4 regions of the Lysinibacillus sp. BS3 genome follow, and region 1 is predicted to be linked to each of the others. Evidence: a T-box and tRNA genes for the amino acid it is inferred to sense, from the RefSeq annotation. Region 1 holds a T-box; the other regions hold tRNA genes.
The links. A T-box is a leader RNA that pairs with one kind of tRNA and senses whether it is charged. The one in region 1 lies ahead of ileS (isoleucine--tRNA ligase), so its partner is inferred to be a tRNA-Ile.

Region 1 (6,828 bases):
GATTTTTACTAATGTCATCAATGTATCATAAATAACTGTTTGCATCGCACGACGATCCTTATTGTCATGACCCTCGATATAGACTACGTCTTTGGCAATATCAAGATAGAATGAAGATAACTCTACAGCAACGAAATTATTGACTACATGATAGACAGCAGCAAAATCATAGCGATCATAGGCAGCACGCACAGTTTTTAAGACATCCTGTAAGCGCATATACACATATTGATCCATTTCACGAAGCTCAGCATAACTTACACGATCTTTCGTAGGATCGAAATCAGCAATATTGCCGTGTAAGAAACGGAAAGTATTACGAATTTTACGATACACTTCAGATACTTGCTTTAACATATCCATAGAGATGCGCACATCTGCTGTATAATCAACAGAAGCAACCCATAAACGAAGTATGTCTGCTCCATACTGATCCATTACTTTTTGCGGAATAATCACATTCCCTAAAGATTTACTCATTTTACGTCCTTCACCATCAAGTACAAAACCATGTGTTAAAAGTCCTTTGTATGGTGCATAGCCGTTAATAGCTACAGATGTAATAAGAGAGGAATTAAACCAACCACGATGTTGGTCAGAACCCTCTAAATAGAGATCAGCTGGATATTTCATACCACGTTCTACTAGTACACCTTGGTGTGATGAACCTGAATCAAACCATACATCCATAATATCATTTTCTTTTGTAAATTCGCCGTTCGGGCTACCTGGATGTGTAAAGCCTTCTGGTAATAACTCTTTTGCTGTTTTTTGGAACCAAATATTTGATCCATTCTCACGGAATAATGCTGAGACATGACTAATTGTTTCAGGTGTAATAATAGGTTCACCATTTTCAGCATAGAAAATCGGAATCGGCACACCCCACGCACGTTGACGTGAAATTACCCAGTCTCCACGATCACGAATCATATTATAAAGACGAGTTTCTCCCCAAGCTGGTGTAAATGCTGTTGCTTTTACAGCCTCTAATAACTCCCCACGGAATGCTTCAACAGATGCAAACCATTGTGGTGTCGCACGATAAATAACAGGCTTTTTCGTACGCCAGTCATGTGGATAGGAGTGCGTAAAGAAATCAAGCTTTTCTAACGCTCCTACTTCTTTTAGTTTTTCTGTGACGAGTTTATTCGCATCATTATAAAACACGCCTTCAAAGCCAGGTGCTTCATCTGTATAACAGCCACTATTATCAAGAGGGCTAAGAATACCTAAACCGTACTGTTTACCAATATGATAATCGTCTTCACCATGCCCTGGGGCTGTATGAACACAACCTGTACCCGCTTCAGCAGTTACGTGTTCACCTACCATAATAAGCGATTCACGATCGTAGAATGGATGTTGTGCTACAATACGATCTAATGCCTCTCCTTTTACCTCTTGTACAACCTCATAGTCTACCCATCCAAGCGTAGTTGCCACTGACTCTAATAACTCTTTGGCAATGATGAATTTTTTATTAGCCACTGCAACTACTACATAGATAAATTCAGGATTCAAAGAAATTCCTAAGTTTGCTGGTAATGTCCATGGTGTTGTTGTCCAAATGATAAATTTAGCATCTGCTGGAACAACACCCTTCGCATCCTTAATTGCAAAGCTTACATAAATGGATGGAGATTTGATGTCCTTATATTCAATTTCAGCTTCCGCCAAAGCAGATTCAGAAGAAGGAGACCAATAAACCGGCTTTAACCCTTTATAGATATAACCTTTTTCCGCCATTTTACCGAATACTTCAATTTGACGAGCTTCAAACTCAGGCTTTAATGTAATATATGGATTTTCCCAATCACCTCGAATGCCTAGACGGCGGAATTGGGCACGTTGATTGTCAATTTGCTCATAAGCATACTCTTCACAAAGTTGGCGGAATGCTGCTACTGACATTTCTTTACGTTTTACACCTTTGTTAGTCAATGCTTGCTCAATTGGTAAACCATGTGTATCCCAACCTGGAATATAATTGACATGGTAGCCAGTCATGGAGCGATGACGTGTAATCATATCCTTCAATACTTTATTTAGAGCATGGCCTATATGGATATCACCATTTGCATAGGGAGGACCATCATGTAGAACAAATTCTGGTCGACCTTCCGTACGCTCCATCTGTAATTTGTTAATATCCATGCCATTCCATTTTTCTTGCATTTTTGGCTCATTTGCCGGTAAATTTCCACGCATTGGGAAATCTGTTTTTGGCATTAATAAAGTATCTTTGTATTCAACCATTAAAATTCCTCCTTTATTTTACACAAACAGGTAGACATTTTTCTCATAAGACAGTTATTGGCAAAATTATCTAAAACGATTCGGAAACAAACAAAAAAAGCCCTCAATCCCACTAAGGGACGAGAAGCTTCTACTCGCGGTACCACCCTAATTGTAGTACAAAAATTTGCACTACCTCTTAAAAGCACGTTTAACGTCGTGCATCACGAAATAACCTACTTTTTTCAGTTATTTAGCTCAGAAGTGATGTTCAATGCTAGTTGTATGTTTGGGCTCTCACTGTCCCCAAATCGCTTAACAACGCCTAACAAATACTGTCTTCGTCTCTGCTTTTATGCATATCTGTTCAAAATAATTACTATTACAAAGTATATGAAATTCAAACAATCGCGTCAAGTTTCATTTGTCAATTACAGCAATTAAAAAGAAAAGTTAAATATCCTCAGAATCCTGTGCTTCTTCAACAGATGCTTGAATTTCTGTTAAATCGATATCATATTGCAGCAAATGATCCCAGTCATCTGCATTAAGTAAATCCAGCTGTGCTTCTACAAGCATCTTGAAACGATTACGAAATACCTTAGATTGCTTTTTAAGCTCATCAATTTCAATCGTCACCTTACGAGCCTTCGTCAAAGCTTCATTGACAATTCGATCAGCATTTTTTTCAGCTTCTTTTACAATGAGCTTTGCCTCTTTTTGAGAATTTCTTCTCACTTCATCAGCCGCTTCTTGTGCAACGACAATAGACTTCTGCAAAGTTTCTTCTAAGGTGTTGAAATGTCTCGCTTGTTCTAAAGCCATCTCTAATTGCTTATCAACCTCTTTTTTTTCACGAAGCAGAATTTCATAGTCTTTAATAATCTGATCTAAAAATTCATTTACTTCATCTTCAGCATAACCTCTGAAGGCTTTTGTAAACTCCTTATTATGTATATCAATAGGTGATAATGGCATACAATCCTTCTCTCCTTTACATGTACATTCGTAATTCCTATTATACAATTGTTCCGACAACTTAGCAGTAAAAATTAATGAAATTTGCTTCACTTTCAGCTTTTTTGGGCCAATCGACCGACTTGAAGACGGATTTTATCTTTTTTTGTTCGGCCTTCAGTCATAATAATTTTCACCCGACCACTTCCACGTATCGATAAAATATCTCCCTCTTGTAATTCAAAAGCAACTGTATCTCTTTCTGTCCAATTTACACGAACTTTTTTCCCAGTAATTAAAGCTTGAGCTTTTTGGCGTGATACATTTAATACAGTCGCTATAATTACATCTAAGCGCATGGAAGATACTGTATGAGATTCCTCCAACCATTCTTCCTCATTTACAATAAGGGAATCCGCTTCTTTTAAAGACTCAATATGCACCTTAACTTTACCAATACCTGTTAAATGTAACCGAACATATTCTGCTACCTCTTGAGCTACAACGAATTGCACCTGCTGATCATTTACACGAATATCACCAAATTTGCCACGATTTAAACCTAATGAAAGCAACGCACCTAAAACATCAGGATGTCGTAATTGGACAAATTTCACTGGATATTGAATCGTAAAGGCCACTAACTGAAAGTCTTCTTCTGTTGCTTCATAGTAAGTAGGAAAAATAAGCATACGCTGCCTCTCCGCCTCTTCAAATAAACCTGTGCATGCAGTTTTTAGGGTATCATTTTGCCCGATAATCGATGTCACAATAAAACGTTGTCTTGGATCAAGAAAATCTGTCAGCTTAGGCGCATAACGATCTTCAACCTCACGCTGCCAGCTTATTACCTGTTCAATAAAGGGCTGTTCATCTTTTCGAAAATGCTGGATTAAGTGTTCCATCTTGTTGTCTCCTCTTTCACTAGTTCCATTTTGCTTTGTTAGTTGGAAACTTAGTATTCCCAATTAATGACGTTTGGACGTCATTGTTTTAAAATTTTTTATTAGTCGCTTTAGTAGCATAGAAAATTAAAATAAATAAAAAATCCCCACCAAAACGTGAGGATTTACTTCTAAGCGAACATAAAATATATTTTCTGAATGACTATATAAAGCCCTCTTTCTATAAAATTCAGCATAAAGATGGCCACAATTGGCGAAATATCAATCATACCAAGAGGCGGAATGAATTTCCTAAAAATCCCTAAATATGGCTCACAAACTTTTTCAAGCATGCGACCAATTGCTGAATTTTGAGCGGCAGGCACCCAAGACATTAAGATATATGCAATTAGCATGAATGAGTAAATCTTAAATGCTAATGATACATAACCAAGTATAATAAAAAAAGTCATATAAACTACAATCCTCGCTATTAATTATCGTCTAAAATAAAGTTTGTAATTTCACCAGTCACTTCTACATTATCTGGCGTACAAAGGAAGATATCTTTACCGATACGTTGAATATCTCCAGCAAGAGCATAGACTGTGCCACTTAAAAAATCAATAATGCGTTTACCTTGTTCTCTTTCGATACGTTGCAAATTGACAATTGTTGCACGTTTATTTTTTAAATGCTCTGCGATATCTTGTGCTTCTGCATAAACTCTCGGTTCTATTAAAACAACTTTTGCTCCCTTAGAACTCATAGCTGCCTGCAAACTGACAATGTTATTAGGAGTTGCTGTGCTTTGTGGCATGATTTCATGAATAGGTGCTTTGCGTTCTTTCATCATTTTTTTTGGCTTAACTGAATGAATCGGTTGCTGTTGTTGTATGGGTTGTTGTTGCTGAATAGGAGCTTGCGTGATTTCTTCTTCTAATTCTTCTTCAAGGTAAAAGAAGTTTTTAATCTTATTTTTCATGCTCATCCTGTTCCCCTCTTTCATTTCCAACAAGAGCCGTTCCGACTCGAACAAAAGTAGCCCCTTCCTCTACCGCAATTTCAAAGTCATTAGACATGCCCATTGATAACTCGGTACAAGGTGCGTGTGCGAATCCTTGCTCGGCTATTTGCTGTTGACATTGTTTTAATTGCTTGAAAACAGAGCGAATAATTGCTTCGTTTTCGGTGTTTGGTGCCATAGTCATTAAACCTACAACTTGAATCTTAGTAAAACCTTTTAATGCTTCTACAAAAGGCAAAACTTCTTCGATAGTTAAACCATGTTTTGATTCTTCACCAGAAATATTTACTTGTACAAAACATTTAACAGGTTGTTCGGCTCTTTTTTCAATTTCTTCTGCCAAACTCAAACGATCTAAGGAGTGTAAATAATCAATGCTGTTAATCACTTGTTTTACTTTACGTGTTTGAAGCGACCCAATGTAATGCCAATGAACATCAGCATGTATCTCAGTAATTTTACGATGTAAGCCCTCTGGTCTGTTTTCTCCTAAATGAGTGAGCCCTGCTTCAATTGCTTCTTGTGTTCTTTCAACAGAAACTTCCTTCGTCACGGCAATTATTTGGACTTTTTCGCCCTCACGATTCCCTTTTTTTTCTGCTGCTGTTATTAAATCATTTAGTTTGTTTAAATTTGTTAAGATTTTTGTCACTGTTTTTCCCAACTTTACAACAATAGTTTCTTTTATTGTAACAAGCAATGCTTGATTTATCAATGAATAGCCTGACCTATGTCAGCATACAATTCTCACAATTTTAATGTGCCTATGTCTTAGGAAAGGGCTTTGACTAAAATGACATCCTTACCAACAACAAGCACATCCTTCATATACACTTTTCTCACAGACTCTTCACCTTTAAAAAAACCAAGATATTTGCGAGGCTCTGCAATCAAAAATGCTGTCACATAGCCTGTTTCTTTTGATACTTCAGCATCTATGACAAAGCCTATAAATCGTCCATTTCCTGCTTCAATGACTTCTTTTTGTTGTAACATCGAAAAACGCAATGACATACCTCCTCTATTGTTTACTTTCGTATAAACATTTCTACTACCATCAAACTTTGCTGTTACTTTATATTTATGTATCATTTGTTCATTGAATGAAGATAAAATGCGCACCGAATTATACGATGCGCATTTTTTTATTTGTAATCTTTTTGCATTGTTTCAATTGCATTTTTTTCAAGACGTGAAATTTGTGCTTGAGAAATCCCAAGTTCTTTGGCAATCTCAGTTTGGGTCTCTCCATAATAAAATCGTTTGGCAACGATCATTTGCTGACGTTCATCTAGCTTTTGCAAGCTTTCCTTTACCGACACATAGGCAACCCATTGATCTTCTGATACATCATCATCACGTAATTGGTCCATCATATAAACAGCATCTCCGCCATCTGAATAAATGGGTTCCTGTAATGAAACTGGATCTTGAATGGCATCTAAAGCAAATAAAACGTCTTCCTTTTTCATGTCAATCATCTCGGCAATTTCTTCAATCGTTGGTTCTCGCAAATTATCGGTTATCCATTGCTCTTTTGCCTGCATTGCCTTATAAGCTATATCTCTTAGAGAGCGAGATACACGTAATGCATGATGATCACGCAGATGGCGACGAATTTCACCAATAATCATTGGTACAGCATATGTCGAAAATCGTACATTATGCTTTAAATCAAAATGATCAATGGCTTTCATGAGGCCAATACAGCCTACTTGAAAT
Region 2 (6,828 bases), 2.1 Mb from region 1:
AATCACACCTGAGAATGAATCTGTGTAATAGATACGAGATTTATCGGCCATAAAGCGTACAAATGAAACTTCTTGGTTGGTTTGTTCTCCAAGTTCTTCTTTCAGAGCTTGTAACTTATCTTCGTAAGCTTTTAGAACTTCTTCACCTTTTGTTTCTTGATTTACTGCTTTAGCGTATAATTTAAAATTCTCTTTCCAGTCACCACGTAATGTATCAGAAAACACAGTTGGAGCAATTTTGCTAAGTTTAGCATAATCTTTTTCTTGTCGTAATTTATTGCCAATGATTAAATCTGGCTTTAAAGAAGCAATTTTTTCGATATTTATTTCATGTTCAATACCGACAACCTCTACACCTTCCATTTGATCCTTGATGTGATCATACCATGGATCGCCTGTCCAAGATTGAACAGCACCTACTGGTTTAATACCTAGAGCTAATAATGCTTCTGTTCCTTCATTAGTTAAAACAACGATACGTTTTGGTGTGTCTTTTACTTCAGTTGTCCCCATTGCATGGTCAACACTGTAAGCATTGCTTTCTTTTGTACTTTCTTCTTTGGCATTATCTTTAGAAGTACCGCATGCTGCCAGAACAAAAATAGCAACCACAGCTAGTAAAACTAATAGTTTTTGAAAAGCTTTTTGCACCTTTTCTTCCTCCATTGTATATGATAAAATATTTAAGCATATTTGACGAGAATGAAAATCACTTTCATCTGTCTAAGAACGATATTAATCGTATTGTATGTAACTATCAAAGTCAATAACTAATTTATTAATTTTCCAAGAAAAGAGTACACGTTAAATATGATATTAAAAAATAATTATTCCAAAATGATTGCTTTACTAGTAGGAGTCATACTATTACTTCTTTCTATGGGGATCAGTATTGTGTATGGTTATGCAAATACTTCTATTCAAACTACGTATGAATCTTTTAGACAATTTAACAATTCAAATGAGCATCTTATTATTCAAAATGTTCGAATTCCAAGAGCTCTTATAGCCAGTTGCGTTGGTGCTTCATTAGCTATTACAGGCGTGCTTATGCAGACCTTAACGAAAAATCCATTAGCCTCTCCTGGAATTTTGGGCATTAATGCAGGAGCAGGCTTTGCTGTTGTCTTTGCCATGATTTTTTTCCACATTTCAAGCTTGCAATCTTTTGCGTGGATTGCATTTCTTGGTGCTGCAATCGCTGCTTTATCCGTTTATGGGATTAGTTTCTCAGGTAGAGATGCTGTTACTCCAGTGAAAATAACTTTAGCTGGTGCTGCCATCAGTGCCCTATTTGCATCATTTACACAAGGTTTACTCGCTACAAATGAAGCAGAGCTTGATCAAGTTTTGTTTTGGTTAGCAGGTTCTGTACAAGGTAGAAAACTTGAAATTCTACTATCTGTTCTACCGTATCTAGTAATTGGGTGGATTGCTGCCCTCATCATTTCCCCCAAAATGAATATTCTTGCTCTTGGCGATGATGTAGCAAGAGGTCTTGGTTTACGTTTAGGACTTATGAAGATATTGGTCGGTCTTATTGTTATTTTTTTAGCAGGGGGAGCAGTTGCAATTGCTGGCCCCATTGGTTTTATAGGGATTGTCGTTCCCCATTTTGCGCGCAAGTTTGTCGGCACTGATCATCGATGGCTTATTCCTATGGCTGCTTTACTTGGGGGGATACTTTTATTGCTGGCTGATGTTGCGGCTCGTTATATTATTATGCCACAAGAAGTTCCAGTAGGCGTCATGACTGCTATGATTGGCACACCATTCTTTATTTACCTTGCGCGAAAAGGTGGAAAAAAATAATGAAACATGTAAAAACAATTCGTTTACTTCAACAAAAAATTTCATTTTTAATAGATGTACAAGCTATAAAAAAATTAACAGTGATTTGCATACTAACTCTTGCCGTTTTCTTTCTTAGTGCATCATTTGGTGATTCATTCATCAATCCATTTAAAGTTTTACAAGCTTTTTTTGGTTACGGCTCAGATTTTGATCAACTGATTATTATTGATTTTCGAATGCCTCGAATTTTCATGGCCTTGTTTGCTGGAATGGCATTAGCCGTCGCAGGTGCAGTTTTACAAGGAATCATTAAAAATCCACTTGCCTCACCTGATATAATCGGCATATCTGCTGGTGGTGGGGCAGCGGTTGTTGGTTTCTTAGCCATTTTCAGTGATTCTAATCACTCTTTAACAGTTAGTATAGAGTGGTTGCCATTAGCAGGATTCATAGGTGCTACTATCGTCGGATGTATAGTCTACCTATTTGCTTGGAAAGATGGTGTCACACCAAATCGTCTTGTCTTAATCGGTATTAGCGTGTCGGCATTCATGCAAGCAATTACTACAATGTTAATGATTATCGGCCCAATTTATCAAGCAAGTGAAGCGAATAAATGGATTACGGGTAGTGTCAAAAGTTCGGATTGGGATCAAGTACAAATCGTTGTTCCATTGATTTTTGTACTTCTACTTATAACCTTTTTTATTACTCGGCAGTTAAATGTTCAAGAATTAGGTGATGATACAGCATCAAGCCTAGGGCAGCCTGTTCAAAAAACACGCCTTTACTTAATTCTATTATGCTCCAGTTTAGTAGCGAGTGCCATAGCATTTGCTGGTGCTATTGGGTTTGTAGGATTAATGGCTCCTCATATTGCACGACGCATTGTTGGTTCATCGTTCGGTGTACTTATTCCGGCATCCGCAGCAATTGGTGCATTGCTTGTAATGGTTGCAGATATTATAGGTCGTACAGCATTTAGCCCATTAGAAGTACCCGCAGGCGTCTTTACTGCTGCTATCGGTGCTCCTTACTTTATCTATTTATTATTTAGAAACCCTAAAAAATAAAGGAGTCTATACTACATGACTGAATCTTTATTAACCAAATCTCTAACATTAAGTTATGGTGATTTCAATATTATCGAAGATCTCAATTTATCTATTCCTTTGAATGAAATTACTGTATTAATCGGAGCGAATGGCTGTGGTAAATCCACACTCTTACGCTCCATTGCTCGATTATTAAAACCTAAAAAAGGCTCCGTTTTATTAGACGGTGAGGATATTTTTAAATTATCAACAAAACAAGTGGCTAAAAACCTCTCTATTCTTCCTCAATCTCCTGTTGCACCAGAAGGCTTAACTGTCCTACAACTTGTGAAACAAGGTCGCTATCCTTACCAAAGTTGGCGACAACAGTGGACTGAAAAGGATGAAGAAATCGTTTTAAGCGCTTTAAAAGCTACAGGTACAGAGCATTTACAAGATAGACCAGTAGATGAGCTATCAGGAGGACAACGTCAACGTGCTTGGATAGCTATGACGCTTGCTCAAGATACAGATATCATTCTTTTAGACGAGCCTACGACATACTTAGATTTAACTCATCAAATAGACGTTTTAGATTTACTATTCGAATTGAACCAACAGCAAAAGCGAACTATTATTATGGTACTACATGATATTAATCTTGCTTGTCGCTATGCCGATCATATTATTACAGTGCGTGACCGTGGTGTCTATCGTCAAGGGAAACCAGAAGAAATTATGACCACTGATTTAGTTAATCATGTGTTTGACCTTGATTGCCAAATGACGACAGATCCAATATTTGGTACACCTCTTTGCATCCCATATGGAAAAGGGCGAAAAATTTAATCGCTAATTTGAAAAACAACAAGCCTACACAGTTTAATCCTTCTGTGTAGGCTTTCATTTATTATAGCTTTGTTATAAATCTAAATATCAAGTAAATTAAAAAGTGCAGTAGATGTAAATTCATCTACTGCACTTAGTATGACCCGTACGGGATTCGAACCCGTGTTACCGCCGTGAAAGGGCGGTGTCTTAACCACTTGACCAACGGGCCCATGGCGGAGAAGGAGGGATTTGAACCCTCGCGCCGGTTACCCGACCTACACCCTTAGCAGGGGCGCCTCTTCAGCCTCTTGAGTACTTCCCCAAAATAAAAATGGCTCCGAAGGCAGGACTCGAACCTGCGACAACCTGATTAACAGTCAGGTGCTACTACCAACTGAGCTACTTCGGAATAATGGTGGGCCTAAATGGACTCGAACCATCGACCTCACGCTTATCAGGCGTGCGCTCTAACCAGCTGAGCTATAGGCCCTTGGAGCGGGTGATGGGAATCGAACCCACGACATCAGCTTGGAAGGCTGAGGTTTTACCATTAAACTACACCCGCATAAATGGTGGGTCAGGACGGAATCGAACCGCCGACACTTAGAGCTTCAATCTAATGCTCTACCAACTGAGCTACTGACCCATTTCGTCCATGCTAAGCTTGCTCACTTTTTTGCTTCTCATGACTTTTATTTTAAAAATGGCGGTCCCGACCGGGATCGAACCGGCGATCTCCTGCGTGACAGGCAGGCATGTTAACCGCTACACCACGGGACCTTTTGGTTGCGGGGGCCGGATTTGAACCAACGACCTTCGGGTTATGAGCCCGACGAGCTACCACTGCTCCACCCCGCGATAATTTTATGTTGTTTCGAGTTTTTAAAGCACCATTTATAAAAATTTAAAACTGGAGGAGGTAGAGGGATTCGAACCCCCGCGCGGTGTTACCCGCCTGTCGGTTTTCAAGACCGATCCCTTCAGCCAGACTTGGGTATACCTCCGTTACAATATATAAATGGTGGACCTTGCAGGACTCGAACCTGCGACCGGACGGTTATGAGCCGTCTGCTCTAACCAACTGAGCTAAAGGTCCTTTAAGATGGCGGCAGAGGGGATCGAACCCCCGACCTTACGGGTATGAACCGTACGCTCTAGCCAGCTGAGCTACGCCGCCAGGATCTTTATACTGGTTAATTTACTTATGGTGGAGCCTAGCGGGATCGAACCGCTGACCTCCTGCGTGCAAGGCAGGCGCTCTCCCAGCTGAGCTAAGGCCCCATAATTTTTTGGAAATGGTCGGGAAGACAGGATTCGAACCTGCGACCCCTTGGTCCCAAACCAAGTGCTCTACCAAGCTGAGCTACTTCCCGTTGTTCTTTTGGCGCGCCCGACAGGAGTCGAACCCATAACCTTCTGATCCGTAGTCAGACGCTCTATCCAATTGAGCTACGGGCGCATTTAAAATGGTGCCGAGGACCGGAATCGAACCGGTACGGTAGTCACCTACCGCAGGATTTTAAGTCCTGTGCGTCTGCCAGTTCCGCCACCCCGGCACATTTGGAGCGGAAGACGAGGTTCGAACTCGCGACCCCCACCTTGGCAAGGTGGTGTTCTACCACTGAACTACTTCCGCATGTGCATAAGCTTTTTTATCTGGCAATGAAAATAATGGTGCGGGTGAAGGGAGTCGAACCCCCACGCCTTGCGGCGCTAGATCCTAAGTCTAGTGCGTCTGCCAATTCCGCCACACCCGCTTATTATTATTTATAAATGGTGAGCCATGAAGGACTCGAACCTTCGACCCTCTGATTAAAAGTCAGATGCTCTACCAACTGAGCTAATGGCTCGAAAAAATGGTGCCGGCTATAGGAATCGAACCCACGACCTACTGATTACAAGTCAGTTGCTCTACCTGCTGAGCTAAACCGGCATATGGTGGAGGATGACGGGCTCGAACCGCCGACCCTCTGCTTGTAAGGCAGATGCTCTCCCAGCTGAGCTAATCCTCCTGGGTATTATGCCTAGCGACGTCCTACTCTCACAGGGGGAAGCCCCCAACTACCATCGGCGCTAAAGAGCTTAACTTCCGTGTTCGGTATGGGAACGGGTGTGACCTCTTTGCCATCATCACTAGACTTTGTTATGTATCTTGTTTTGAAGTTGTTTACCTGTCCTTCAAGACAAGAATTATTGTATAACGTTTTCTAACATTGTGCAATACTTTTTTATAAAAAAAAGAAATTATTACTTTTTAAAGATATTTTTGTTAAGTAAGAGAAAATATTGCCCTGCAAAATATTATAGCAATTGTTGGTTCAAAAGAAAACAATTATTTTATTTGGCCGATATTATTAGCTTATAATCTATTTCACTACAAGTGAAGAATATAGATAATCCTTCACTCGTCTTTTCGTTAAATATTTGAAAGCTCTATTTTTAATTTTACAATATCCTCAAGTGTAGTGGAAGGTCCAAAAGATATTCTAAAAAATTGGCGTGCCGCTTCCAAAGAGAACCCCATTGATAGAATAGCCTTTGTTCCCGATTCACTATGAATATCACATGCACTACCTGTAGAGATACAGATTCCCGCCTCATTTAACTTTAAAAGAACATATTGCCCCTCTACTTTTTCCATCATTACCCCACAAATATTAGGTAGTTGCTGTTTACACTCAACGAGCTGACATTTTTCAGGTAAATTATTTTCAAAATAATTTCTTAGCGTTTCATAATGTTGCAATTCATATTGATAGTTTTCAATTGCCGCGGCAAAGGCCACGATTGCAGGAGTATCTAATGTCCCCCCTCTAAGACCCCTCTCATGTGTCAAACCTGGTGTTAATGCAGGTACTCTGATTGCAGGGTTCAGATATATAGCACCACAGCCCTTTGGTCCGCCTATTTTATGAGCCGAGATGGTAATCGCATCTGCCCCTTGTGGTATAGCTAGTTTGCCAAATGATTGTACACAATCAACATGACAGAATATATTTGTTTTTCTTGCCATCTTTACGATTTTCTCTACAGGCTGGATTGAACCAATTTCAGAATTGACATGTTGAATGGTAATCAAAGCAGTCTCTTCCCGGATTGCTTGTTGCAATTGCCCCAGATCAACACAACCATCCTTCTGCAAAGGTAATTTTGTTACAGTAAAGCCCTT
Region 3 (6,828 bases), 2.1 Mb from region 1:
GCGCAGTTCATTATTCAAAAAGGGTGTCATCAAAAAAACTTTTTACTGGAAAAGCATCAATGTCCTGATAAAATGCCACCTTTATTTAGCAAACCCCAATTACAGCAACACATGATGCGGTTCCTAGGTATTGTTAGAAATATTGATGACTTGCAACATTTTGTAAAGCAACTACCCTCCTTGCAATCACTTATTCAAGTTAATTTAAAGGGTCTAGAACTAGCTGAGTTGGAATTATTTATGATGCATGTAGTCGCCACATTAATGGCACATGCAGCAATTACGCGAACGGAAACAAGAGGAGCTCATATTCGGAAGGATAAATCCGAAATGAAATCACAATGGGCAAGTCGATGGATTATTTTTTCGCAAGGACAAATGAAAGTGAGGAACTCATTGTATGAATATCATCAAACTTGAGAAAATGCTCAAGCAATTTTTTAATGAGGATTTAGGAGATGGAGATTTATCGAGTGAATTTATCTTTTCAGCCGAACAACAGGGAGCTTTTTCTTTTTACGCGAAAGAAAGCGGAATTTTTTGTGGGGCTAACATTATTGAGCATGGCTTTCTCTTACTCGATCGATCAATCGAAGTCAACCTTCATACAAAAGATGGAGAGATGGTGAAGTCAGGTGATGTACTCGCTGTGATTAAAGGTCCCTTACAAAAATTATTAATCGGTGAGCGTGTCATTTTAAATCTTATTCAACGTATGTCTGCTATTGCAACGGCTGCCCATCTTGCCGTTCAAGAAACAGTAGGTACTCACGCAAAAATATGTGATACGCGTAAAACACTACCAGGACTGCGTATGCTAGATAAATATGCTGTTAGAATTGGTGGTGCTTTTAATCATCGTAATGGCCTGTACGACGCAATTATGCTAAAGGACAATCATATTGCCTTTGCTGGTAGCATTACAAAGGCAGTTCAGACCGCTAGAGCGAAAGTCGGTCATACCGTAAAAATTGAAGTTGAAATTGAATCAAAAGAACAATTAGAAGAAGCTATCAACGCAGGAGCAGATATTATTATGTTTGATAACCGTAGCCCAGAAGAAATCCGTGCATGGCTTCCCATTGTTCCTCCCACTATTGCGACTGAAGCATCTGGGGGCATCACACTTGAAAATTTAAAGGCTTATGCCCAAACGGGTATTCAATGGATTTCACTTGGCTCCTTAACACATTCAGTTAAAGCTTTTGATATTAGTGCACTCGTTCAAATGAAAGGAGATCATTCCCTTGTCCATCACTAGTTTATTACAACAGACGACATTACTCCCAGAGCATTATCGGGCACTATCTGTAAAGGAAATGGAATCTCGTATTTTATCAATAAAGAAAAAATTAGGTTCTAAATTATTTATTCCTGGCCACCATTATCAAAAAGATGAAGTCATTCAATTTGCAGATTCAACTGGGGATTCTTTACAGTTAGCTCAATTATCTGCAGCAAATAAGGAAGCTGAACACATCGTATTTTGCGGTGTACATTTTATGGCAGAAACTGCTGATATGCTGACAACGAAACAGCAACATGTCTATTTACCAGATATGCGCGCTGGTTGTTCAATGGCTGATATGGCTGATATTTATCAAACTGAACAAGCATGGCCAATTCTTCAAGAACTCTTTGGTGATACGATTATTCCTCTAACCTATGTTAACTCAACTGCGGCTATTAAAGCCTTTACTGGAAGACATGGTGGTGCTTGTGTCACTTCATCGAATGCAAAGGAACTTGTTCAATGGGCTTTTACCCAAAAACAGCGTATCTTCTTTTTACCTGACCAACATTTAGGAAGAAATACTGCCTATGATTTAGGTATACCTCTTGAAAATATGGCTGTTTGGAATCCACATAAGAACTTGCTCGAAACAAAAGAGCCACTTGAAAATATCCAGGTTATTCTTTGGAAGGGTCACTGCTCTGTGCACGAAGGTTTTACTGTTCAACATACAGAGGTTATTCGCAAAGAACACCCGACTATGAGGATAATTGTTCACCCTGAGTGCAGCCGTGAAGTGGTTGCAGCGGCTGATGATGCAGGCTCCACAAAATACATTATTGATACAATCAATCGAGCTCCAAGCGGATCTGCATGGGCAATTGGAACAGAAATGAACCTTGTCAATCGCATTATTAAGCAGCATCCTGATAAACATATTGTCTCCTTAAACGAAAACTTTTGTCCTTGTTTAACAATGAATCGAATTGACCTTCCACATTTGTTATGGAGCTTAGAAAGTATTGAGCAAGGTCAACCTCATAACCGTATACAAGTAGATGAACATACTACCGCTGAAGCACTTAGTTCACTTGAAAGAATGCTAGCCAGAGGATAAATAGTTAAAACTTTTTAAACAGAAAGGTTGAAGATATAACCTTTCTGTTTTTGTTGACATAACGCCTACTTCTAATAGTGCTAATGGCTTCCATTTGCGCCCCGCTTTGCTATAATTGACACGACTTTATGCTCCATGATACTGTCAATTTGGAGGTGATACTAAATGGCTTTTCAATCGAAAAATATCTTTATCAATTTACCAGTACAAGATCTAAACAAATCTATCAGTTTTTTTAAGGAATTAGGTTTTGAGTTCAATCAACAATTCAGTGATGAAACAACAGCCTCAATGATTATTAGTGAAAATATCTTCGTATTAATAATGGTTGAAGAACGATTTAAAGGATTTAGTAAGAAAGAAGTTACAGATACTACTACTTCTGCAGAAGCAATCTTATGTCTTTCTGCTGAAAATCGTGAACAAGTAGATCAATTAGTGAATAAGGCTCTTGCCTCTGGTGGTAAACCTTATAGTGAACCACAAGATCACGGATTTATGTATGGTTGGGGTTTTCAAGATGTAGATGGGCATATCTGGGAAGTAGTTTATATGGATGAAAATGCATTGAATCAAGAGTAAATTTTGTATCTATGAATATCAAAAAACAGTAGATGCAATTGCATCTACTGTTTCTAGTATGACCCGTACGGGATTCGAACCCGTGTTACCGCCGTGAAAGGGCGGTGTCTTAACCACTTGACCAACGGGCCCATGGCGGAGAAGGAGGGATTTGAACCCTCGCGCCGGTTACCCGACCTACACCCTTAGCAGGGGCGCCTCTTCAGCCTCTTGAGTACTTCCCCAAAATAAAAATGGCTCCGAAGGCAGGACTCGAACCTGCGACAACCTGATTAACAGTCAGGTGCTACTACCAACTGAGCTACTTCGGAATAATGGTGGGCCTAAATGGACTCGAACCATCGACCTCACGCTTATCAGGCGTGCGCTCTAACCAGCTGAGCTATAGGCCCTTGGAGCGGGTGATGGGAATCGAACCCACGACATCAGCTTGGAAGGCTGAGGTTTTACCATTAAACTACACCCGCATAAATGGTGGGTCAGGACGGAATCGAACCGCCGACACTTAGAGCTTCAATCTAATGCTCTACCAACTGAGCTACTGACCCATTTCGTCCATGCTAAGCTTGCTCACTCTTTTGCTTCTCATGACTTTTATCTTTAAAAATGGCGGTCCCGACCGGGATCGAACCGGCGATCTCCTGCGTGACAGGCAGGCATGTTAACCGCTACACCACGGGACCTTTTGGTTGCGGGGGCCGGATTTGAACCAACGACCTTCGGGTTATGAGCCCGACGAGCTACCACTGCTCCACCCCGCGATAATTTTATGTTGTTTCGAGTTTTTAAAGCACCATTTATAAAAATTTAAAACTGGAGGAGGTAGAGGGATTCGAACCCCCGCGCGGTGTTACCCGCCTGTCGGTTTTCAAGACCGATCCCTTCAGCCAGACTTGGGTATACCTCCGTTACAATATATAAATGGTGGACCTTGCAGGACTCGAACCTGCGACCGGACGGTTATGAGCCGTCTGCTCTAACCAACTGAGCTAAAGGTCCTTTAAGATGGCGGCAGAGGGGATCGAACCCCCGACCTTACGGGTATGAACCGTACGCTCTAGCCAGCTGAGCTACGCCGCCAGGATCTTTATACTGGTTAATTTACTTATGGTGGAGCCTAGCGGGATCGAACCGCTGACCTCCTGCGTGCAAGGCAGGCGCTCTCCCAGCTGAGCTAAGGCCCCATAATCTTTTTGGAAATGGTCGGGAAGACAGGATTCGAACCTGCGACCCCTTGGTCCCAAACCAAGTGCTCTACCAAGCTGAGCTACTTCCCGTTGTTCTTTTGGCGCGCCCGACAGGAGTCGAACCCATAACCTTCTGATCCGTAGTCAGACGCTCTATCCAATTGAGCTACGGGCGCATTTAAAATGGTGCCGAGGACCGGAATCGAACCGGTACGGTAGTCACCTACCGCAGGATTTTAAGTCCTGTGCGTCTGCCAGTTCCGCCACCCCGGCACATTTGGAGCGGAAGACGAGGTTCGAACTCGCGACCCCCACCTTGGCAAGGTGGTGTTCTACCACTGAACTACTTCCGCATGTGCATAAGCTTTTTTATCTGGCAATGAAAATAATGGTGCGGGTGAAGGGAGTCGAACCCCCACGCCTTGCGGCGCTAGATCCTAAGTCTAGTGCGTCTGCCAATTCCGCCACACCCGCTTATTATTATTTATAAATGGTGAGCCATGAAGGACTCGAACCTTCGACCCTCTGATTAAAAGTCAGATGCTCTACCAACTGAGCTAATGGCTCGAAAAAATGGTGCCGGCTATAGGAATCGAACCCACGACCTACTGATTACAAGTCAGTTGCTCTACCTGCTGAGCTAAACCGGCATATGGTGGAGGATGACGGGCTCGAACCGCCGACCCTCTGCTTGTAAGGCAGATGCTCTCCCAGCTGAGCTAATCCTCCTGGGTATTATGCCTAGCGACGTCCTACTCTCACAGGGGGAAGCCCCCAACTACCATCGGTGCTAAAGAGCTTAACTTCCGTGTTCGGTATGGGAACGGGTGTGACCTCTTTGCCATCATCACTAGACTATGGTCGACCTTCCATACACGGCGTACTGCTGTATCTAGAAGCTCTCTTTTTAGAAAGATTTGCTCTTTCAAAACTGGATAAACGGTGCATTGAATGTTTCAAACGTTTTGGTTAAGTCCTCGATCGATTAGTATTCGTCAGCTCCATGTGTCACCACACTTCCACCTCGAACCTATCTACCTCATCGTCTTTGAGGGATCTTACTTACTTGCGTAATGGGAAATCTCATCTTGAGGGGGGCTTCATGCTTAGATGCTTTCAGCACTTATCCCGTCCACACATAGCTACCCAGCGATGCCTTTGGCAAGACAACTGGTACACCAGCGGTGTGTCCATCCCGGTCCTCTCGTACTAAGGACAGCTCCTCTCAAATTTCCTACGCCCACGACGGATAGGGACCGAACTGTCTCACGACGTTCTGAACCCAGCTCGCGTACCGCTTTAATGGGCGAACAGCCCAACCCTTGGGACCGACTACAGCCCCAGGATGCGATGAGCCGACATCGAGGTGCCAAACCTCCCCGTCGATGTGGACTCTTGGGGGAGATAAGCCTGTTATCCCCGGGGTAGCTTTTATCCGTTGAGCGATGGCCCTTCCATGCGGAACCACCGGATCACTAAGCCCGTCTTTCGACCCTGCTCGACTTGTAGGTCTCGCAGTCAAGCTCCCTTGTGCCTTTACACTCTACGAATGATTTCCAACCATTCTGAGGGAACCTTTGGGCGCCTCCGTTACCTTTTAGGAGGCGACCGCCCCAGTCAAACTGTCCGCCTGACACTGTCTCCTGCCCCGCTAAGGGGCATGGGTTAGAATTTCAATACAACCAGGGTAGTATCCCACCGACGCCTCCTTCGAAGCTGGCGCTCCGAGATCTCTGGCTCCTACCTATCCTGTACAAGTTGTACCAAAATTCAATATCAGGCTACAGTAAAGCTCCACGGGGTCTTTCCGTCCTGTCGCGGGTAACCTGCATCTTCACAGGTACTATAATTTCACCGAGTCTCTCGTTGAGACAGTGCCCAGATCGTTACGCCTTTCGTGCGGGTCGGAACTTACCCGACAAGGAATTTCGCTACCTTAGGACCGTTATAGTTACGGCCGCCGTTTACTGGGGCTTCAATTCGCAGCTTCGCTTGCGCTAACCACTCCTCTTAACCTTCCAGCACCGGGCAGGCGTCAGCCCCTATACGTCACCTTACGGTTTTGCAGAGACCTGTGTTTTTGCTAAACAGTCGCCTGGGCCTATTCACTGCGGCTCTCATGCGCTTGCACGCTCAAGAGCACCCCTTCTCCCGAAGTTACGGGGTCATTTTGCCGAGTTCCTTAACGAGAGTTCTCTCGCACACCTTAGGATTCTCTCCTCGACTACCTGTGTCGGTTTGCGGTACGGGCACCTCTCACCTCGATAGAGGCTTTTCTTGGCAGTGTGAAATCAGGAACTTCGTCCATACGGACTCGCCATCACAGCTCAACGTTACAGTGTGCGGATTTGCCTACACACACGCCTTACTGCTTGGACGCGCACAACCAACGGCGCGCTTACCCTATCCTACTGCGTCCCCCCATTTCTCAAACGGTGAGGAGGTGGTACAGGAATATCAACCTGTTGTCCATCGCCTACGCCTATCGGCCTCGGCTTAGGTCCCGACTAACCCTGAGCGGACGAGCCTTCCTCAGGAAACCTTAGTCATACGGTGGACGGGATTCTCACCCGTCTTTCGCTACTCATACCGGCATTCTCACTTCTAAGCGCTCCACCAGTCCTTCCGATCTGACTTCAACGCACTTAGAACGCTCTCCTACCACTGACATCGTAGATGTCAATCCACAGCTTCGGTGAATCGTTTAG
Region 4 (6,828 bases), 730 kb from region 1:
TGAATAGGGCGAAATAGTACGTGGTCGTAGACCCGAAACCAGGTGATCTACCCATGTCCAGGGTGAAGGTGAGGTAACACTTACTGGAGGCCCGAACCCACGCACGTTGAAAAGTGCGGGGATGAGGTGTGGGTAGCGGAGAAATTCCAATCGAACTTGGAGATAGCTGGTTCTCTCCGAAATAGCTTTAGGGCTAGCCTCGTGATGAGAATACTGGAGGTAGAGCACTGTTTGGACTAGGGGGCCATCCCGGTTTACCGAATTCAGACAAACTCCGAATGCCAGATATTTATACACGGGAGTCAGACTGCGAGTGATAAGATCCGTAGTCAAAAGGGAAACAGCCCAGACCACCAGCTAAGGTCCCAAAGTAATCGTTAAGTGGAAAAGGATGTGGCGTTGCACAGACAACCAGGATGTTGGCTTAGAAGCAGCCATCATTTAAAGAGTGCGTAATAGCTCACTGGTCGAGTGACGCTGCGCCGAAAATGTATCGGGGCTAAACGATTCACCGAAGCTGTGGATTGACATCTACGATGTCAGTGGTAGGAGAGCGTTCTAAGTGCGTTGAAGTCAGATCGGAAGGACTGGTGGAGCGCTTAGAAGTGAGAATGCCGGTATGAGTAGCGAAAGACGGGTGAGAATCCCGTCCACCGTATGACTAAGGTTTCCTGAGGAAGGCTCGTCCGCTCAGGGTTAGTCGGGACCTAAGCCGAGGCCGATAGGCGTAGGCGATGGACAACAGGTTGATATTCCTGTACCACCTCCTCACCGTTTGAGAAATGGGGGGACGCAGTAGGATAGGGTAAGCGCGCCGTTGGTTGTGCGCGTCCAAGCAGTAAGGCGTGTGTGTAGGCAAATCCGCACACTGTAACGTTGAGCTGTGATGGCGAGTCCGTATGGACGAAGTTCCTGATTTCACACTGCCAAGAAAAGCCTCTATCGAGGTGAGAGGTGCCCGTACCGCAAACCGACACAGGTAGTCGAGGAGAGAATCCTAAGGTGTGCGAGAGAACTCTCGTTAAGGAACTCGGCAAAATGACCCCGTAACTTCGGGAGAAGGGGTGCTCTTGAGCGTGCAAGCGCATGAGAGCCGCAGTGAATAGGCCCAGGCGACTGTTTAGCAAAAACACAGGTCTCTGCAAAACCGTAAGGTGACGTATAGGGGCTGACGCCTGCCCGGTGCTGGAAGGTTAAGAGGAGTGGTTAGCGCAAGCGAAGCTGCGAATTGAAGCCCCAGTAAACGGCGGCCGTAACTATAACGGTCCTAAGGTAGCGAAATTCCTTGTCGGGTAAGTTCCGACCCGCACGAAAGGCGTAACGATCTGGGCACTGTCTCAACGAGAGACTCGGTGAAATTATAGTACCTGTGAAGATGCAGGTTACCCGCGACAGGACGGAAAGACCCCGTGGAGCTTTACTGTAGCCTGATATTGAATTTTGGTACAACTTGTACAGGATAGGTAGGAGCCAGAGATCTCGGAGCGCCAGCTTCGAAGGAGGCGTCGGTGGGATACTACCCTGGTTGTATTGAAATTCTAACCCATGCCCCTTAGCGGGGCAGGAGACAGTGTCAGGCGGACAGTTTGACTGGGGCGGTCGCCTCCTAAAAGGTAACGGAGGCGCCCAAAGGTTCCCTCAGAATGGTTGGAAATCATTCGTAGAGTGTAAAGGCACAAGGGAGCTTGACTGCGAGACCTACAAGTCGAGCAGGGTCGAAAGACGGGCTTAGTGATCCGGTGGTTCCGCATGGAAGGGCCATCGCTCAACGGATAAAAGCTACCCCGGGGATAACAGGCTTATCTCCCCCAAGAGTCCACATCGACGGGGAGGTTTGGCACCTCGATGTCGGCTCATCGCATCCTGGGGCTGTAGTCGGTCCCAAGGGTTGGGCTGTTCGCCCATTAAAGCGGTACGCGAGCTGGGTTCAGAACGTCGTGAGACAGTTCGGTCCCTATCCGTCGTGGGCGTAGGAAATTTGAGAGGAGCTGTCCTTAGTACGAGAGGACCGGGATGGACACACCGCTGGTGTACCAGTTGTCTTGCCAAAGGCATCGCTGGGTAGCTATGTGTGGACGGGATAAGTGCTGAAAGCATCTAAGCATGAAGCCCCCCTCAAGATGAGATTTCCCATTACGCAAGTAAGTAAGATCCCTCAAAGACGATGAGGTAGATAGGTTCGAGGTGGAAGTGTGGTGACACATGGAGCTGACGAATACTAATCGATCGAGGACTTAACCAAAAAAGTTTGAAACTTTCAATGTATCGTTTATCTAGTTTTGAAAGAATAAGTCTTTCAGCTGAATAAGTGAAGTGATGATGGCAAAGAGGTCACACCCGTTCCCATATCGAACACGGAAGTTAAGCTCTTTAGCGCCGATGGTAGTTGGGGGCTTCCCCCTGTGAGAGTAGGACGTCGCTTCGCTTATTTTTTGTGGAGGATTAGCTCAGCTGGGAGAGCACCTGCCTTACAAGCAGGGGGTCGGCGGTTCGAGCCCGTCATCCTCCACCATTTTGGTCCCGTGGTGTAGCGGTTAACATGCCTGCCTGTCACGCAGGAGATCGCCGGTTCGATCCCGGTCGGGACCGCCATTATTATTGCCGGTGTAGCTCAGTTGGTAGAGCAACTGACTTGTAATCAGTAGGTCGTGGGTTCGACTCCTATCGCCGGCACCATTCCCTTGGAGGGGTAGCGAAGTGGCTAAACGCGGCGGACTGTAAATCCGCTCCTTAGGGTTCGGCGGTTCGAATCCGTCCCCCTCCACCATTTTAGGGGCATAGTTCAACGGTAGAATAGAGGTCTCCAAAACCTTTGGTGTGGGTTCGATTCCTACTGCCCCTGCCAGGTATTGAGGTACTCGTTCATAATACAGCTAATATAATCTATATAGTGGCGATTGTGGCGAAGTGGTTAACGCATCGGATTGTGGTTCCGACATTCGTGGGTTCGATTCCCATCAGTCGCCCCATTTTAAAATTGGGGTATAGCCAAGCGGTAAGGCAACGGATTTTGATTCCGTCATGCCTAGGTTCGAATCCTAGTACCCCAGCCATTTTTAATTTCACGAGCCATTAGCTCAGTTGGTAGAGCATCTGACTTTTAATCAGAGGGTCGAAGGTTCGAGTCCTTCATGGCTCATCATTTTTTAATTAACATGCGCCCGTAGCTCAATTGGATAGAGCGTCTGACTACGGATCAGAAGGTTATGGGTTCGACTCCTGTCGGGCGCGCCAATAAAATCATGTTTACGGAATGTAGCTCAGCTTGGTAGAGCACTTGGTTTGGGACCAAGGGGTCGTAGGTTCGAATCCTGTCATTCCGACCATCTTTCATGATAAATGGGGCCTTAGCTCAGCTGGGAGAGCGCCTGCCTTGCACGCAGGAGGTCAGCGGTTCGATCCCGCTAGGCTCCACCATTGTAATATTTTTGGAGGTATACCCAAGTCTGGCTGAAGGGATCGGTCTTGAAAACCGACAGGCGGGTAACACCGCGCGGGGGTTCGAATCCCTCTACCTCCTCCATTTTTCGGGTCAGTAGCTCAGTTGGTAGAGCATTAGATTGAAGCTCTAAGTGTCGGCGGTTCGATTCCGTCCTGACCCACCATTATTGCGGGTGTAGTTTAATGGTAAAACCTCAGCCTTCCAAGCTGATGTCGTGAGTTCGATTCTCATCACCCGCTCCAAAATGGGCCTATAGCTCAGCTGGTTAGAGCGCACGCCTGATAAGCGTGAGGTCGATGGTTCGAGTCCATTTAGGCCCATATTATTCCGAAGTAGCTCAGTTGGTAGTAGCACCTGACTGTTAATCAGGTTGTCGCAGGTTCGAGTCCTGCCTTCGGAGCCACGGCCCGTTGGTCAAGTGGTTAAGACACCGCCCTTTCACGGCGGTAACACGGGTTCGAATCCCGTACGGGTCATCAAGCATGTAGCACAGATGTGTGTTACATGCTTTTTTCTATTCTCCTGTTCTTTAAACGATAAAAGATAATGCAATAGCAAAAAAAGACCTATTGGCAAGGTGAGGGACTGAATTTAATTCCCCTAGCATCTTTCTATGGGCATCCTATAAGCCGTTTCACCTACCACGTACACTTCCATGGTCAATACTTTTGTGAAGGCTGCTTGACGACTTCTCTAGTATAGCGATACAGGCGAAATCCTGGCCAGAGAATTTGTGAAACTGGTTCTGCTCTATGCGAAAGCGAAGCAATAGCAGCAAGTAAGTAGCCCAGAACGAATAGCTTTTTCACCATTTACAAATATTCTATTGATTTCTTTGTTCTACAACCCCCTGAAAAAGGCTACATGACTACTGTAGCCTTTTTATAATAATTAAAATCTTTCTCCCTTACATTCTCTTACGAAAGAGAGTCTATAGAGTAAATATGAACAAACTATTTCATATATAAAATATGTATGTTTTTTCAATTACTATTTTCATGGTGCTTGTTGTTTTGTTCCTCTAATATGAGGATAAGTGGAGGAATCGATATGAATATACAGGAGATACAGCAATTTTTAAGTCTATATCAGACAGAACAAAATGAATCAGAACTTTGGTTAAAGAATAGATTACAGGCAGTTAAGGATGCAGGTGAATATCACCCAACAACAGAGGAGCTAGTTTTTGGCGCACGTGTGGCATGGCGAAATAGCAATAAGTGTATTGGACGTCTATTTTGGCAGTCACTGCATGTGGTAGATGCACGTGATGTTTTAGATGAAAAGGCTATTTTTCAAAAATTACTAGAACATATTGATTATGCGACAAATCATGGGAAAATTCGTCCAACTATAACAGTGTTTGCTTCAGATAGAGTACGGATTTGGAATCATCAACTAATTCGTTATGCAGGCTATGAAACAGATGCAGGCATTATTGGAGATTCACAGTCCATTAAATTTACAAAAGTGTGTGAGTCGTTAGGATGGAGAGGTAAAGGAACTGATTTTGATGTATTACCACTCGTTATACAGGTGGATAATCGTGCTCCTCAAATGTTTGTAATTCCTGAAGAAAATATAGTAGAGGTCTCAATCCGTCATCCAGAGTCAATCGATGTGGAGAAATTAGGAATGAAGTGGTATGCCGTACCTATTATTTCGAGTATGCGTTTTCAAATGGCTGGAATTGATTTTCAAGCAGCTCCATTTAACGGCTGGTATATGGGAACAGAGATTGGTGCACGAAATTTAGCAGATCATGATCGTTATAATATGTTACCTGCAATTGCAGAGATTTTTAATCTTGATACAACCAAACATGCGTCTCTTTGGCGTGATCGTGCTTTAGTAGAACTTAATATTGCTGTTCTTCACTCATTTAAAGAAGATGGTGTGAGCATTGTTGATCATCATACAGCAGCTCAGCAGTTTAAATTGTTTGAGGAGGCAGAAAAATCAACAGGAAGAGAAGTTACAGGCAACTGGACATGGTTAATCCCACCACTTTCCCCTGCCACAACTCATATATTCCATAAACCCTATGTAAATATTTATCATACACCAAATTATTTTTATCAAAAACCATGCTATTAGTGTAAAAGAATTGTTTACTTTCGATACTTTTGATGAGAGAGGGCTTACTATGTTAGATCAGCAAATTCCCAATATCCCATGGAGACAATTGACGACACCTTATGGTAGAGGTACAGCCATTCCTAAGCTGATAGAACAGGAGCAATACACACAGCTAGCTGAATTAATTGAACATCAAGGAACACTGTGGCAGGTGACACCATGGGTTTTGCTTGTCTTGCTAAAAAAGCTTACTCGTAAAAAATTAGAGGTTGTCTCCTTACCAGAGGTACAGTTATATTTAGCTGTGGCACATGCTATTACCAAGGATTATCTCGACCCAGTCAATACTGTTAAAAATATGCAGGAGCTATTAGACGTCAACTATTTGTGGATAGAAAATGAGGATAATGATGAGCAGGAGTGGGAGAAAGAAACGCCAAAGGGCTATGAGGAGCAAGCTTTTGTAGGCTATTACTATTATAGTTATATGCTTTTACAAGAGGCTGTTCCTATTTTTTCTACTATAACAGCTCGTAATAATGAAGCATCAGAATGCCTTGCTGAATTGCTAACATTACTCCGCAATCCGACAATTATGTAATGTTTAAACACTATAGAAATAGAGCAGATGGAGGAATCTAATCCACCTGCTTTATTTAATTTTAATGCACATATTCATCCTTAGAGGCTCTCATTGAGCAAAAGAAGAGTAACATTGCTACAACGACAAAGAGCCATCCCGCAATATTCCAGCCGCCAAATAAATCATGCAAGTAGCCAAAAAGAATAGGACCAATTGCGGCAAATAAATAACCCAAAGATTGCGCAAAGCCTGATAAATCTGCTGCTTCAAATGCAGTACGAGTACGGAGAGTGAAGAACATCATTGCTAGGGCGAATGAAGAACCACCTGCTAACCCTAGAAGAACCATCCACAGTACCCCAAGACTTGTCCATTCCATGACAACTCCAACAAATCCTACTAAATAGAAGGATGTAAACATCAATACAAGTGGGCGTTGAGAAGTCATTTTACCGGCAATAATAGGCACTGCTAAGGCCATTGGTACTTGTGAGAATTGCATGATTGAAAACATCCAGCCAGCTTTATCAGGGGCTAAACCTTGAGCAATATAGATCTCAGGTATCCAAGCTGCTGTTGTGTAGAATAATAAAGATTGTAAACCCATTGCCCCTGTGACAGCCCAAGTAACAGGTGATTTCCATAAAGGTGTACTGGTCTTCTTAGATGTAGTAACTGGTTCCGGTTTATTTGATTTTAGTTGAGGTATCCAAATTAAGATTGT

Region 2: it encodes a tRNA-Ile, which carries the amino acid that the T-box ahead of ileS (isoleucine--tRNA ligase) is inferred to sense. The anticodon was not compared.
Region 3: it encodes a tRNA-Ile, which carries the amino acid that the T-box ahead of ileS (isoleucine--tRNA ligase) is inferred to sense. The anticodon was not compared.
Region 4: it encodes a tRNA-Ile, which carries the amino acid that the T-box ahead of ileS (isoleucine--tRNA ligase) is inferred to sense. The anticodon was not compared.

What each region holds. Positions count from the first base shown of each region.
Region 1 is NZ_CP154860.1:1,738,296-1,745,123, forward strand. Features, by position in the region: gene ileS (isoleucine--tRNA ligase) at 1-2,259, opposite strand, end outside; T-box leader at 2,372-2,595, opposite strand; gene AAJG31_RS08910 (DivIVA domain-containing protein) at 2,692-3,216, opposite strand; gene AAJG31_RS08915 (RNA-binding protein) at 3,312-4,100, opposite strand; gene AAJG31_RS08920 (YggT family protein) at 4,271-4,552, opposite strand; gene AAJG31_RS08925 (cell division protein SepF) at 4,573-5,070, opposite strand; gene AAJG31_RS08930 (YggS family pyridoxal phosphate-dependent enzyme) at 5,054-5,758, opposite strand; gene AAJG31_RS08935 (YlmC/YmxH family sporulation protein) at 5,878-6,120, opposite strand; gene sigG (RNA polymerase sporulation sigma factor SigG) at 6,252-6,828, opposite strand, start outside.
Region 2 is NZ_CP154860.1:3,816,700-3,823,527, reverse strand. Features, by position in the region: gene AAJG31_RS19030 (iron-siderophore ABC transporter substrate-binding protein) at 1-666, opposite strand, end outside; gene AAJG31_RS19025 (iron ABC transporter permease) at 811-1,812, shown strand; gene AAJG31_RS19020 (iron ABC transporter permease) at 1,812-2,867, shown strand; gene AAJG31_RS19015 (ABC transporter ATP-binding protein) at 2,883-3,677, shown strand; tRNA gene AAJG31_RS19010 (tRNA-Glu) at 3,817-3,888, opposite strand; tRNA gene AAJG31_RS19005 (tRNA-Ser) at 3,891-3,981, opposite strand; tRNA gene AAJG31_RS19000 (tRNA-Asn) at 3,992-4,068, opposite strand; tRNA gene AAJG31_RS18995 (tRNA-Ile) at 4,073-4,149, opposite strand; tRNA gene AAJG31_RS18990 (tRNA-Gly) at 4,151-4,224, opposite strand; tRNA gene AAJG31_RS18985 (tRNA-Phe) at 4,230-4,305, opposite strand; tRNA gene AAJG31_RS18980 (tRNA-Asp) at 4,364-4,439, opposite strand; tRNA gene AAJG31_RS18975 (tRNA-Met) at 4,443-4,517, opposite strand; tRNA gene AAJG31_RS18970 (tRNA-Ser) at 4,571-4,663, opposite strand; tRNA gene AAJG31_RS18965 (tRNA-Ile) at 4,679-4,755, opposite strand; tRNA gene AAJG31_RS18960 (tRNA-Met) at 4,763-4,836, opposite strand; tRNA gene AAJG31_RS18955 (tRNA-Ala) at 4,865-4,940, opposite strand; tRNA gene AAJG31_RS18950 (tRNA-Pro) at 4,956-5,032, opposite strand; tRNA gene AAJG31_RS18945 (tRNA-Arg) at 5,042-5,118, opposite strand; tRNA gene AAJG31_RS18940 (tRNA-Leu) at 5,127-5,215, opposite strand; tRNA gene AAJG31_RS18935 (tRNA-Gly) at 5,221-5,295, opposite strand; tRNA gene AAJG31_RS18930 (tRNA-Leu) at 5,332-5,416, opposite strand; tRNA gene AAJG31_RS18925 (tRNA-Lys) at 5,434-5,509, opposite strand; tRNA gene AAJG31_RS18920 (tRNA-Thr) at 5,517-5,592, opposite strand; tRNA gene AAJG31_RS18915 (tRNA-Val) at 5,596-5,671, opposite strand; rRNA gene rrf (5S ribosomal RNA) at 5,682-5,797, opposite strand; gene AAJG31_RS18905 (cysteine desulfurase family protein) at 6,076-6,828, opposite strand, start outside.
Region 3 is NZ_CP154860.1:3,808,311-3,815,138, reverse strand. Features, by position in the region: gene nadB (L-aspartate oxidase) at 1-420, shown strand, start outside; gene nadC (carboxylating nicotinate-nucleotide diphosphorylase) at 401-1,261, shown strand; gene nadA (quinolinate synthase NadA) at 1,248-2,351, shown strand; gene AAJG31_RS18885 (VOC family protein) at 2,517-2,933, shown strand; tRNA gene AAJG31_RS18880 (tRNA-Glu) at 2,993-3,064, opposite strand; tRNA gene AAJG31_RS18875 (tRNA-Ser) at 3,067-3,157, opposite strand; tRNA gene AAJG31_RS18870 (tRNA-Asn) at 3,168-3,244, opposite strand; tRNA gene AAJG31_RS18865 (tRNA-Ile) at 3,249-3,325, opposite strand; tRNA gene AAJG31_RS18860 (tRNA-Gly) at 3,327-3,400, opposite strand; tRNA gene AAJG31_RS18855 (tRNA-Phe) at 3,406-3,481, opposite strand; tRNA gene AAJG31_RS18850 (tRNA-Asp) at 3,541-3,616, opposite strand; tRNA gene AAJG31_RS18845 (tRNA-Met) at 3,620-3,694, opposite strand; tRNA gene AAJG31_RS18840 (tRNA-Ser) at 3,748-3,840, opposite strand; tRNA gene AAJG31_RS18835 (tRNA-Ile) at 3,856-3,932, opposite strand; tRNA gene AAJG31_RS18830 (tRNA-Met) at 3,940-4,013, opposite strand; tRNA gene AAJG31_RS18825 (tRNA-Ala) at 4,042-4,117, opposite strand; tRNA gene AAJG31_RS18820 (tRNA-Pro) at 4,134-4,210, opposite strand; tRNA gene AAJG31_RS18815 (tRNA-Arg) at 4,220-4,296, opposite strand; tRNA gene AAJG31_RS18810 (tRNA-Leu) at 4,305-4,393, opposite strand; tRNA gene AAJG31_RS18805 (tRNA-Gly) at 4,399-4,473, opposite strand; tRNA gene AAJG31_RS18800 (tRNA-Leu) at 4,510-4,594, opposite strand; tRNA gene AAJG31_RS18795 (tRNA-Lys) at 4,612-4,687, opposite strand; tRNA gene AAJG31_RS18790 (tRNA-Thr) at 4,695-4,770, opposite strand; tRNA gene AAJG31_RS18785 (tRNA-Val) at 4,774-4,849, opposite strand; rRNA gene rrf (5S ribosomal RNA) at 4,860-4,975, opposite strand; rRNA gene AAJG31_RS18775 (23S ribosomal RNA) at 5,086-6,828, opposite strand, start outside.
Region 4 is NZ_CP154860.1:2,471,115-2,477,942, reverse strand. Features, by position in the region: rRNA gene AAJG31_RS12250 (23S ribosomal RNA) at 1-2,242, shown strand, start outside; rRNA gene rrf (5S ribosomal RNA) at 2,310-2,425, shown strand; tRNA gene AAJG31_RS12240 (tRNA-Val) at 2,437-2,512, shown strand; tRNA gene AAJG31_RS12235 (tRNA-Asp) at 2,517-2,592, shown strand; tRNA gene AAJG31_RS12230 (tRNA-Thr) at 2,601-2,676, shown strand; tRNA gene AAJG31_RS12225 (tRNA-Tyr) at 2,684-2,767, shown strand; tRNA gene AAJG31_RS12220 (tRNA-Trp) at 2,772-2,845, shown strand; tRNA gene AAJG31_RS12215 (tRNA-His) at 2,894-2,969, shown strand; tRNA gene AAJG31_RS12210 (tRNA-Gln) at 2,979-3,053, shown strand; tRNA gene AAJG31_RS12205 (tRNA-Lys) at 3,067-3,139, shown strand; tRNA gene AAJG31_RS12200 (tRNA-Arg) at 3,158-3,234, shown strand; tRNA gene AAJG31_RS12195 (tRNA-Pro) at 3,250-3,326, shown strand; tRNA gene AAJG31_RS12190 (tRNA-Ala) at 3,342-3,417, shown strand; tRNA gene AAJG31_RS12185 (tRNA-Ser) at 3,431-3,523, shown strand; tRNA gene AAJG31_RS12180 (tRNA-Phe) at 3,530-3,605, shown strand; tRNA gene AAJG31_RS12175 (tRNA-Gly) at 3,611-3,684, shown strand; tRNA gene AAJG31_RS12170 (tRNA-Ile) at 3,689-3,762, shown strand; tRNA gene AAJG31_RS12165 (tRNA-Asn) at 3,769-3,845, shown strand; tRNA gene AAJG31_RS12160 (tRNA-Glu) at 3,847-3,918, shown strand; gene AAJG31_RS12155 (nitric oxide synthase oxygenase) at 4,493-5,539, shown strand; gene AAJG31_RS12150 (hypothetical protein) at 5,589-6,122, shown strand; gene AAJG31_RS12145 (MFS transporter) at 6,184-6,828, opposite strand, start outside.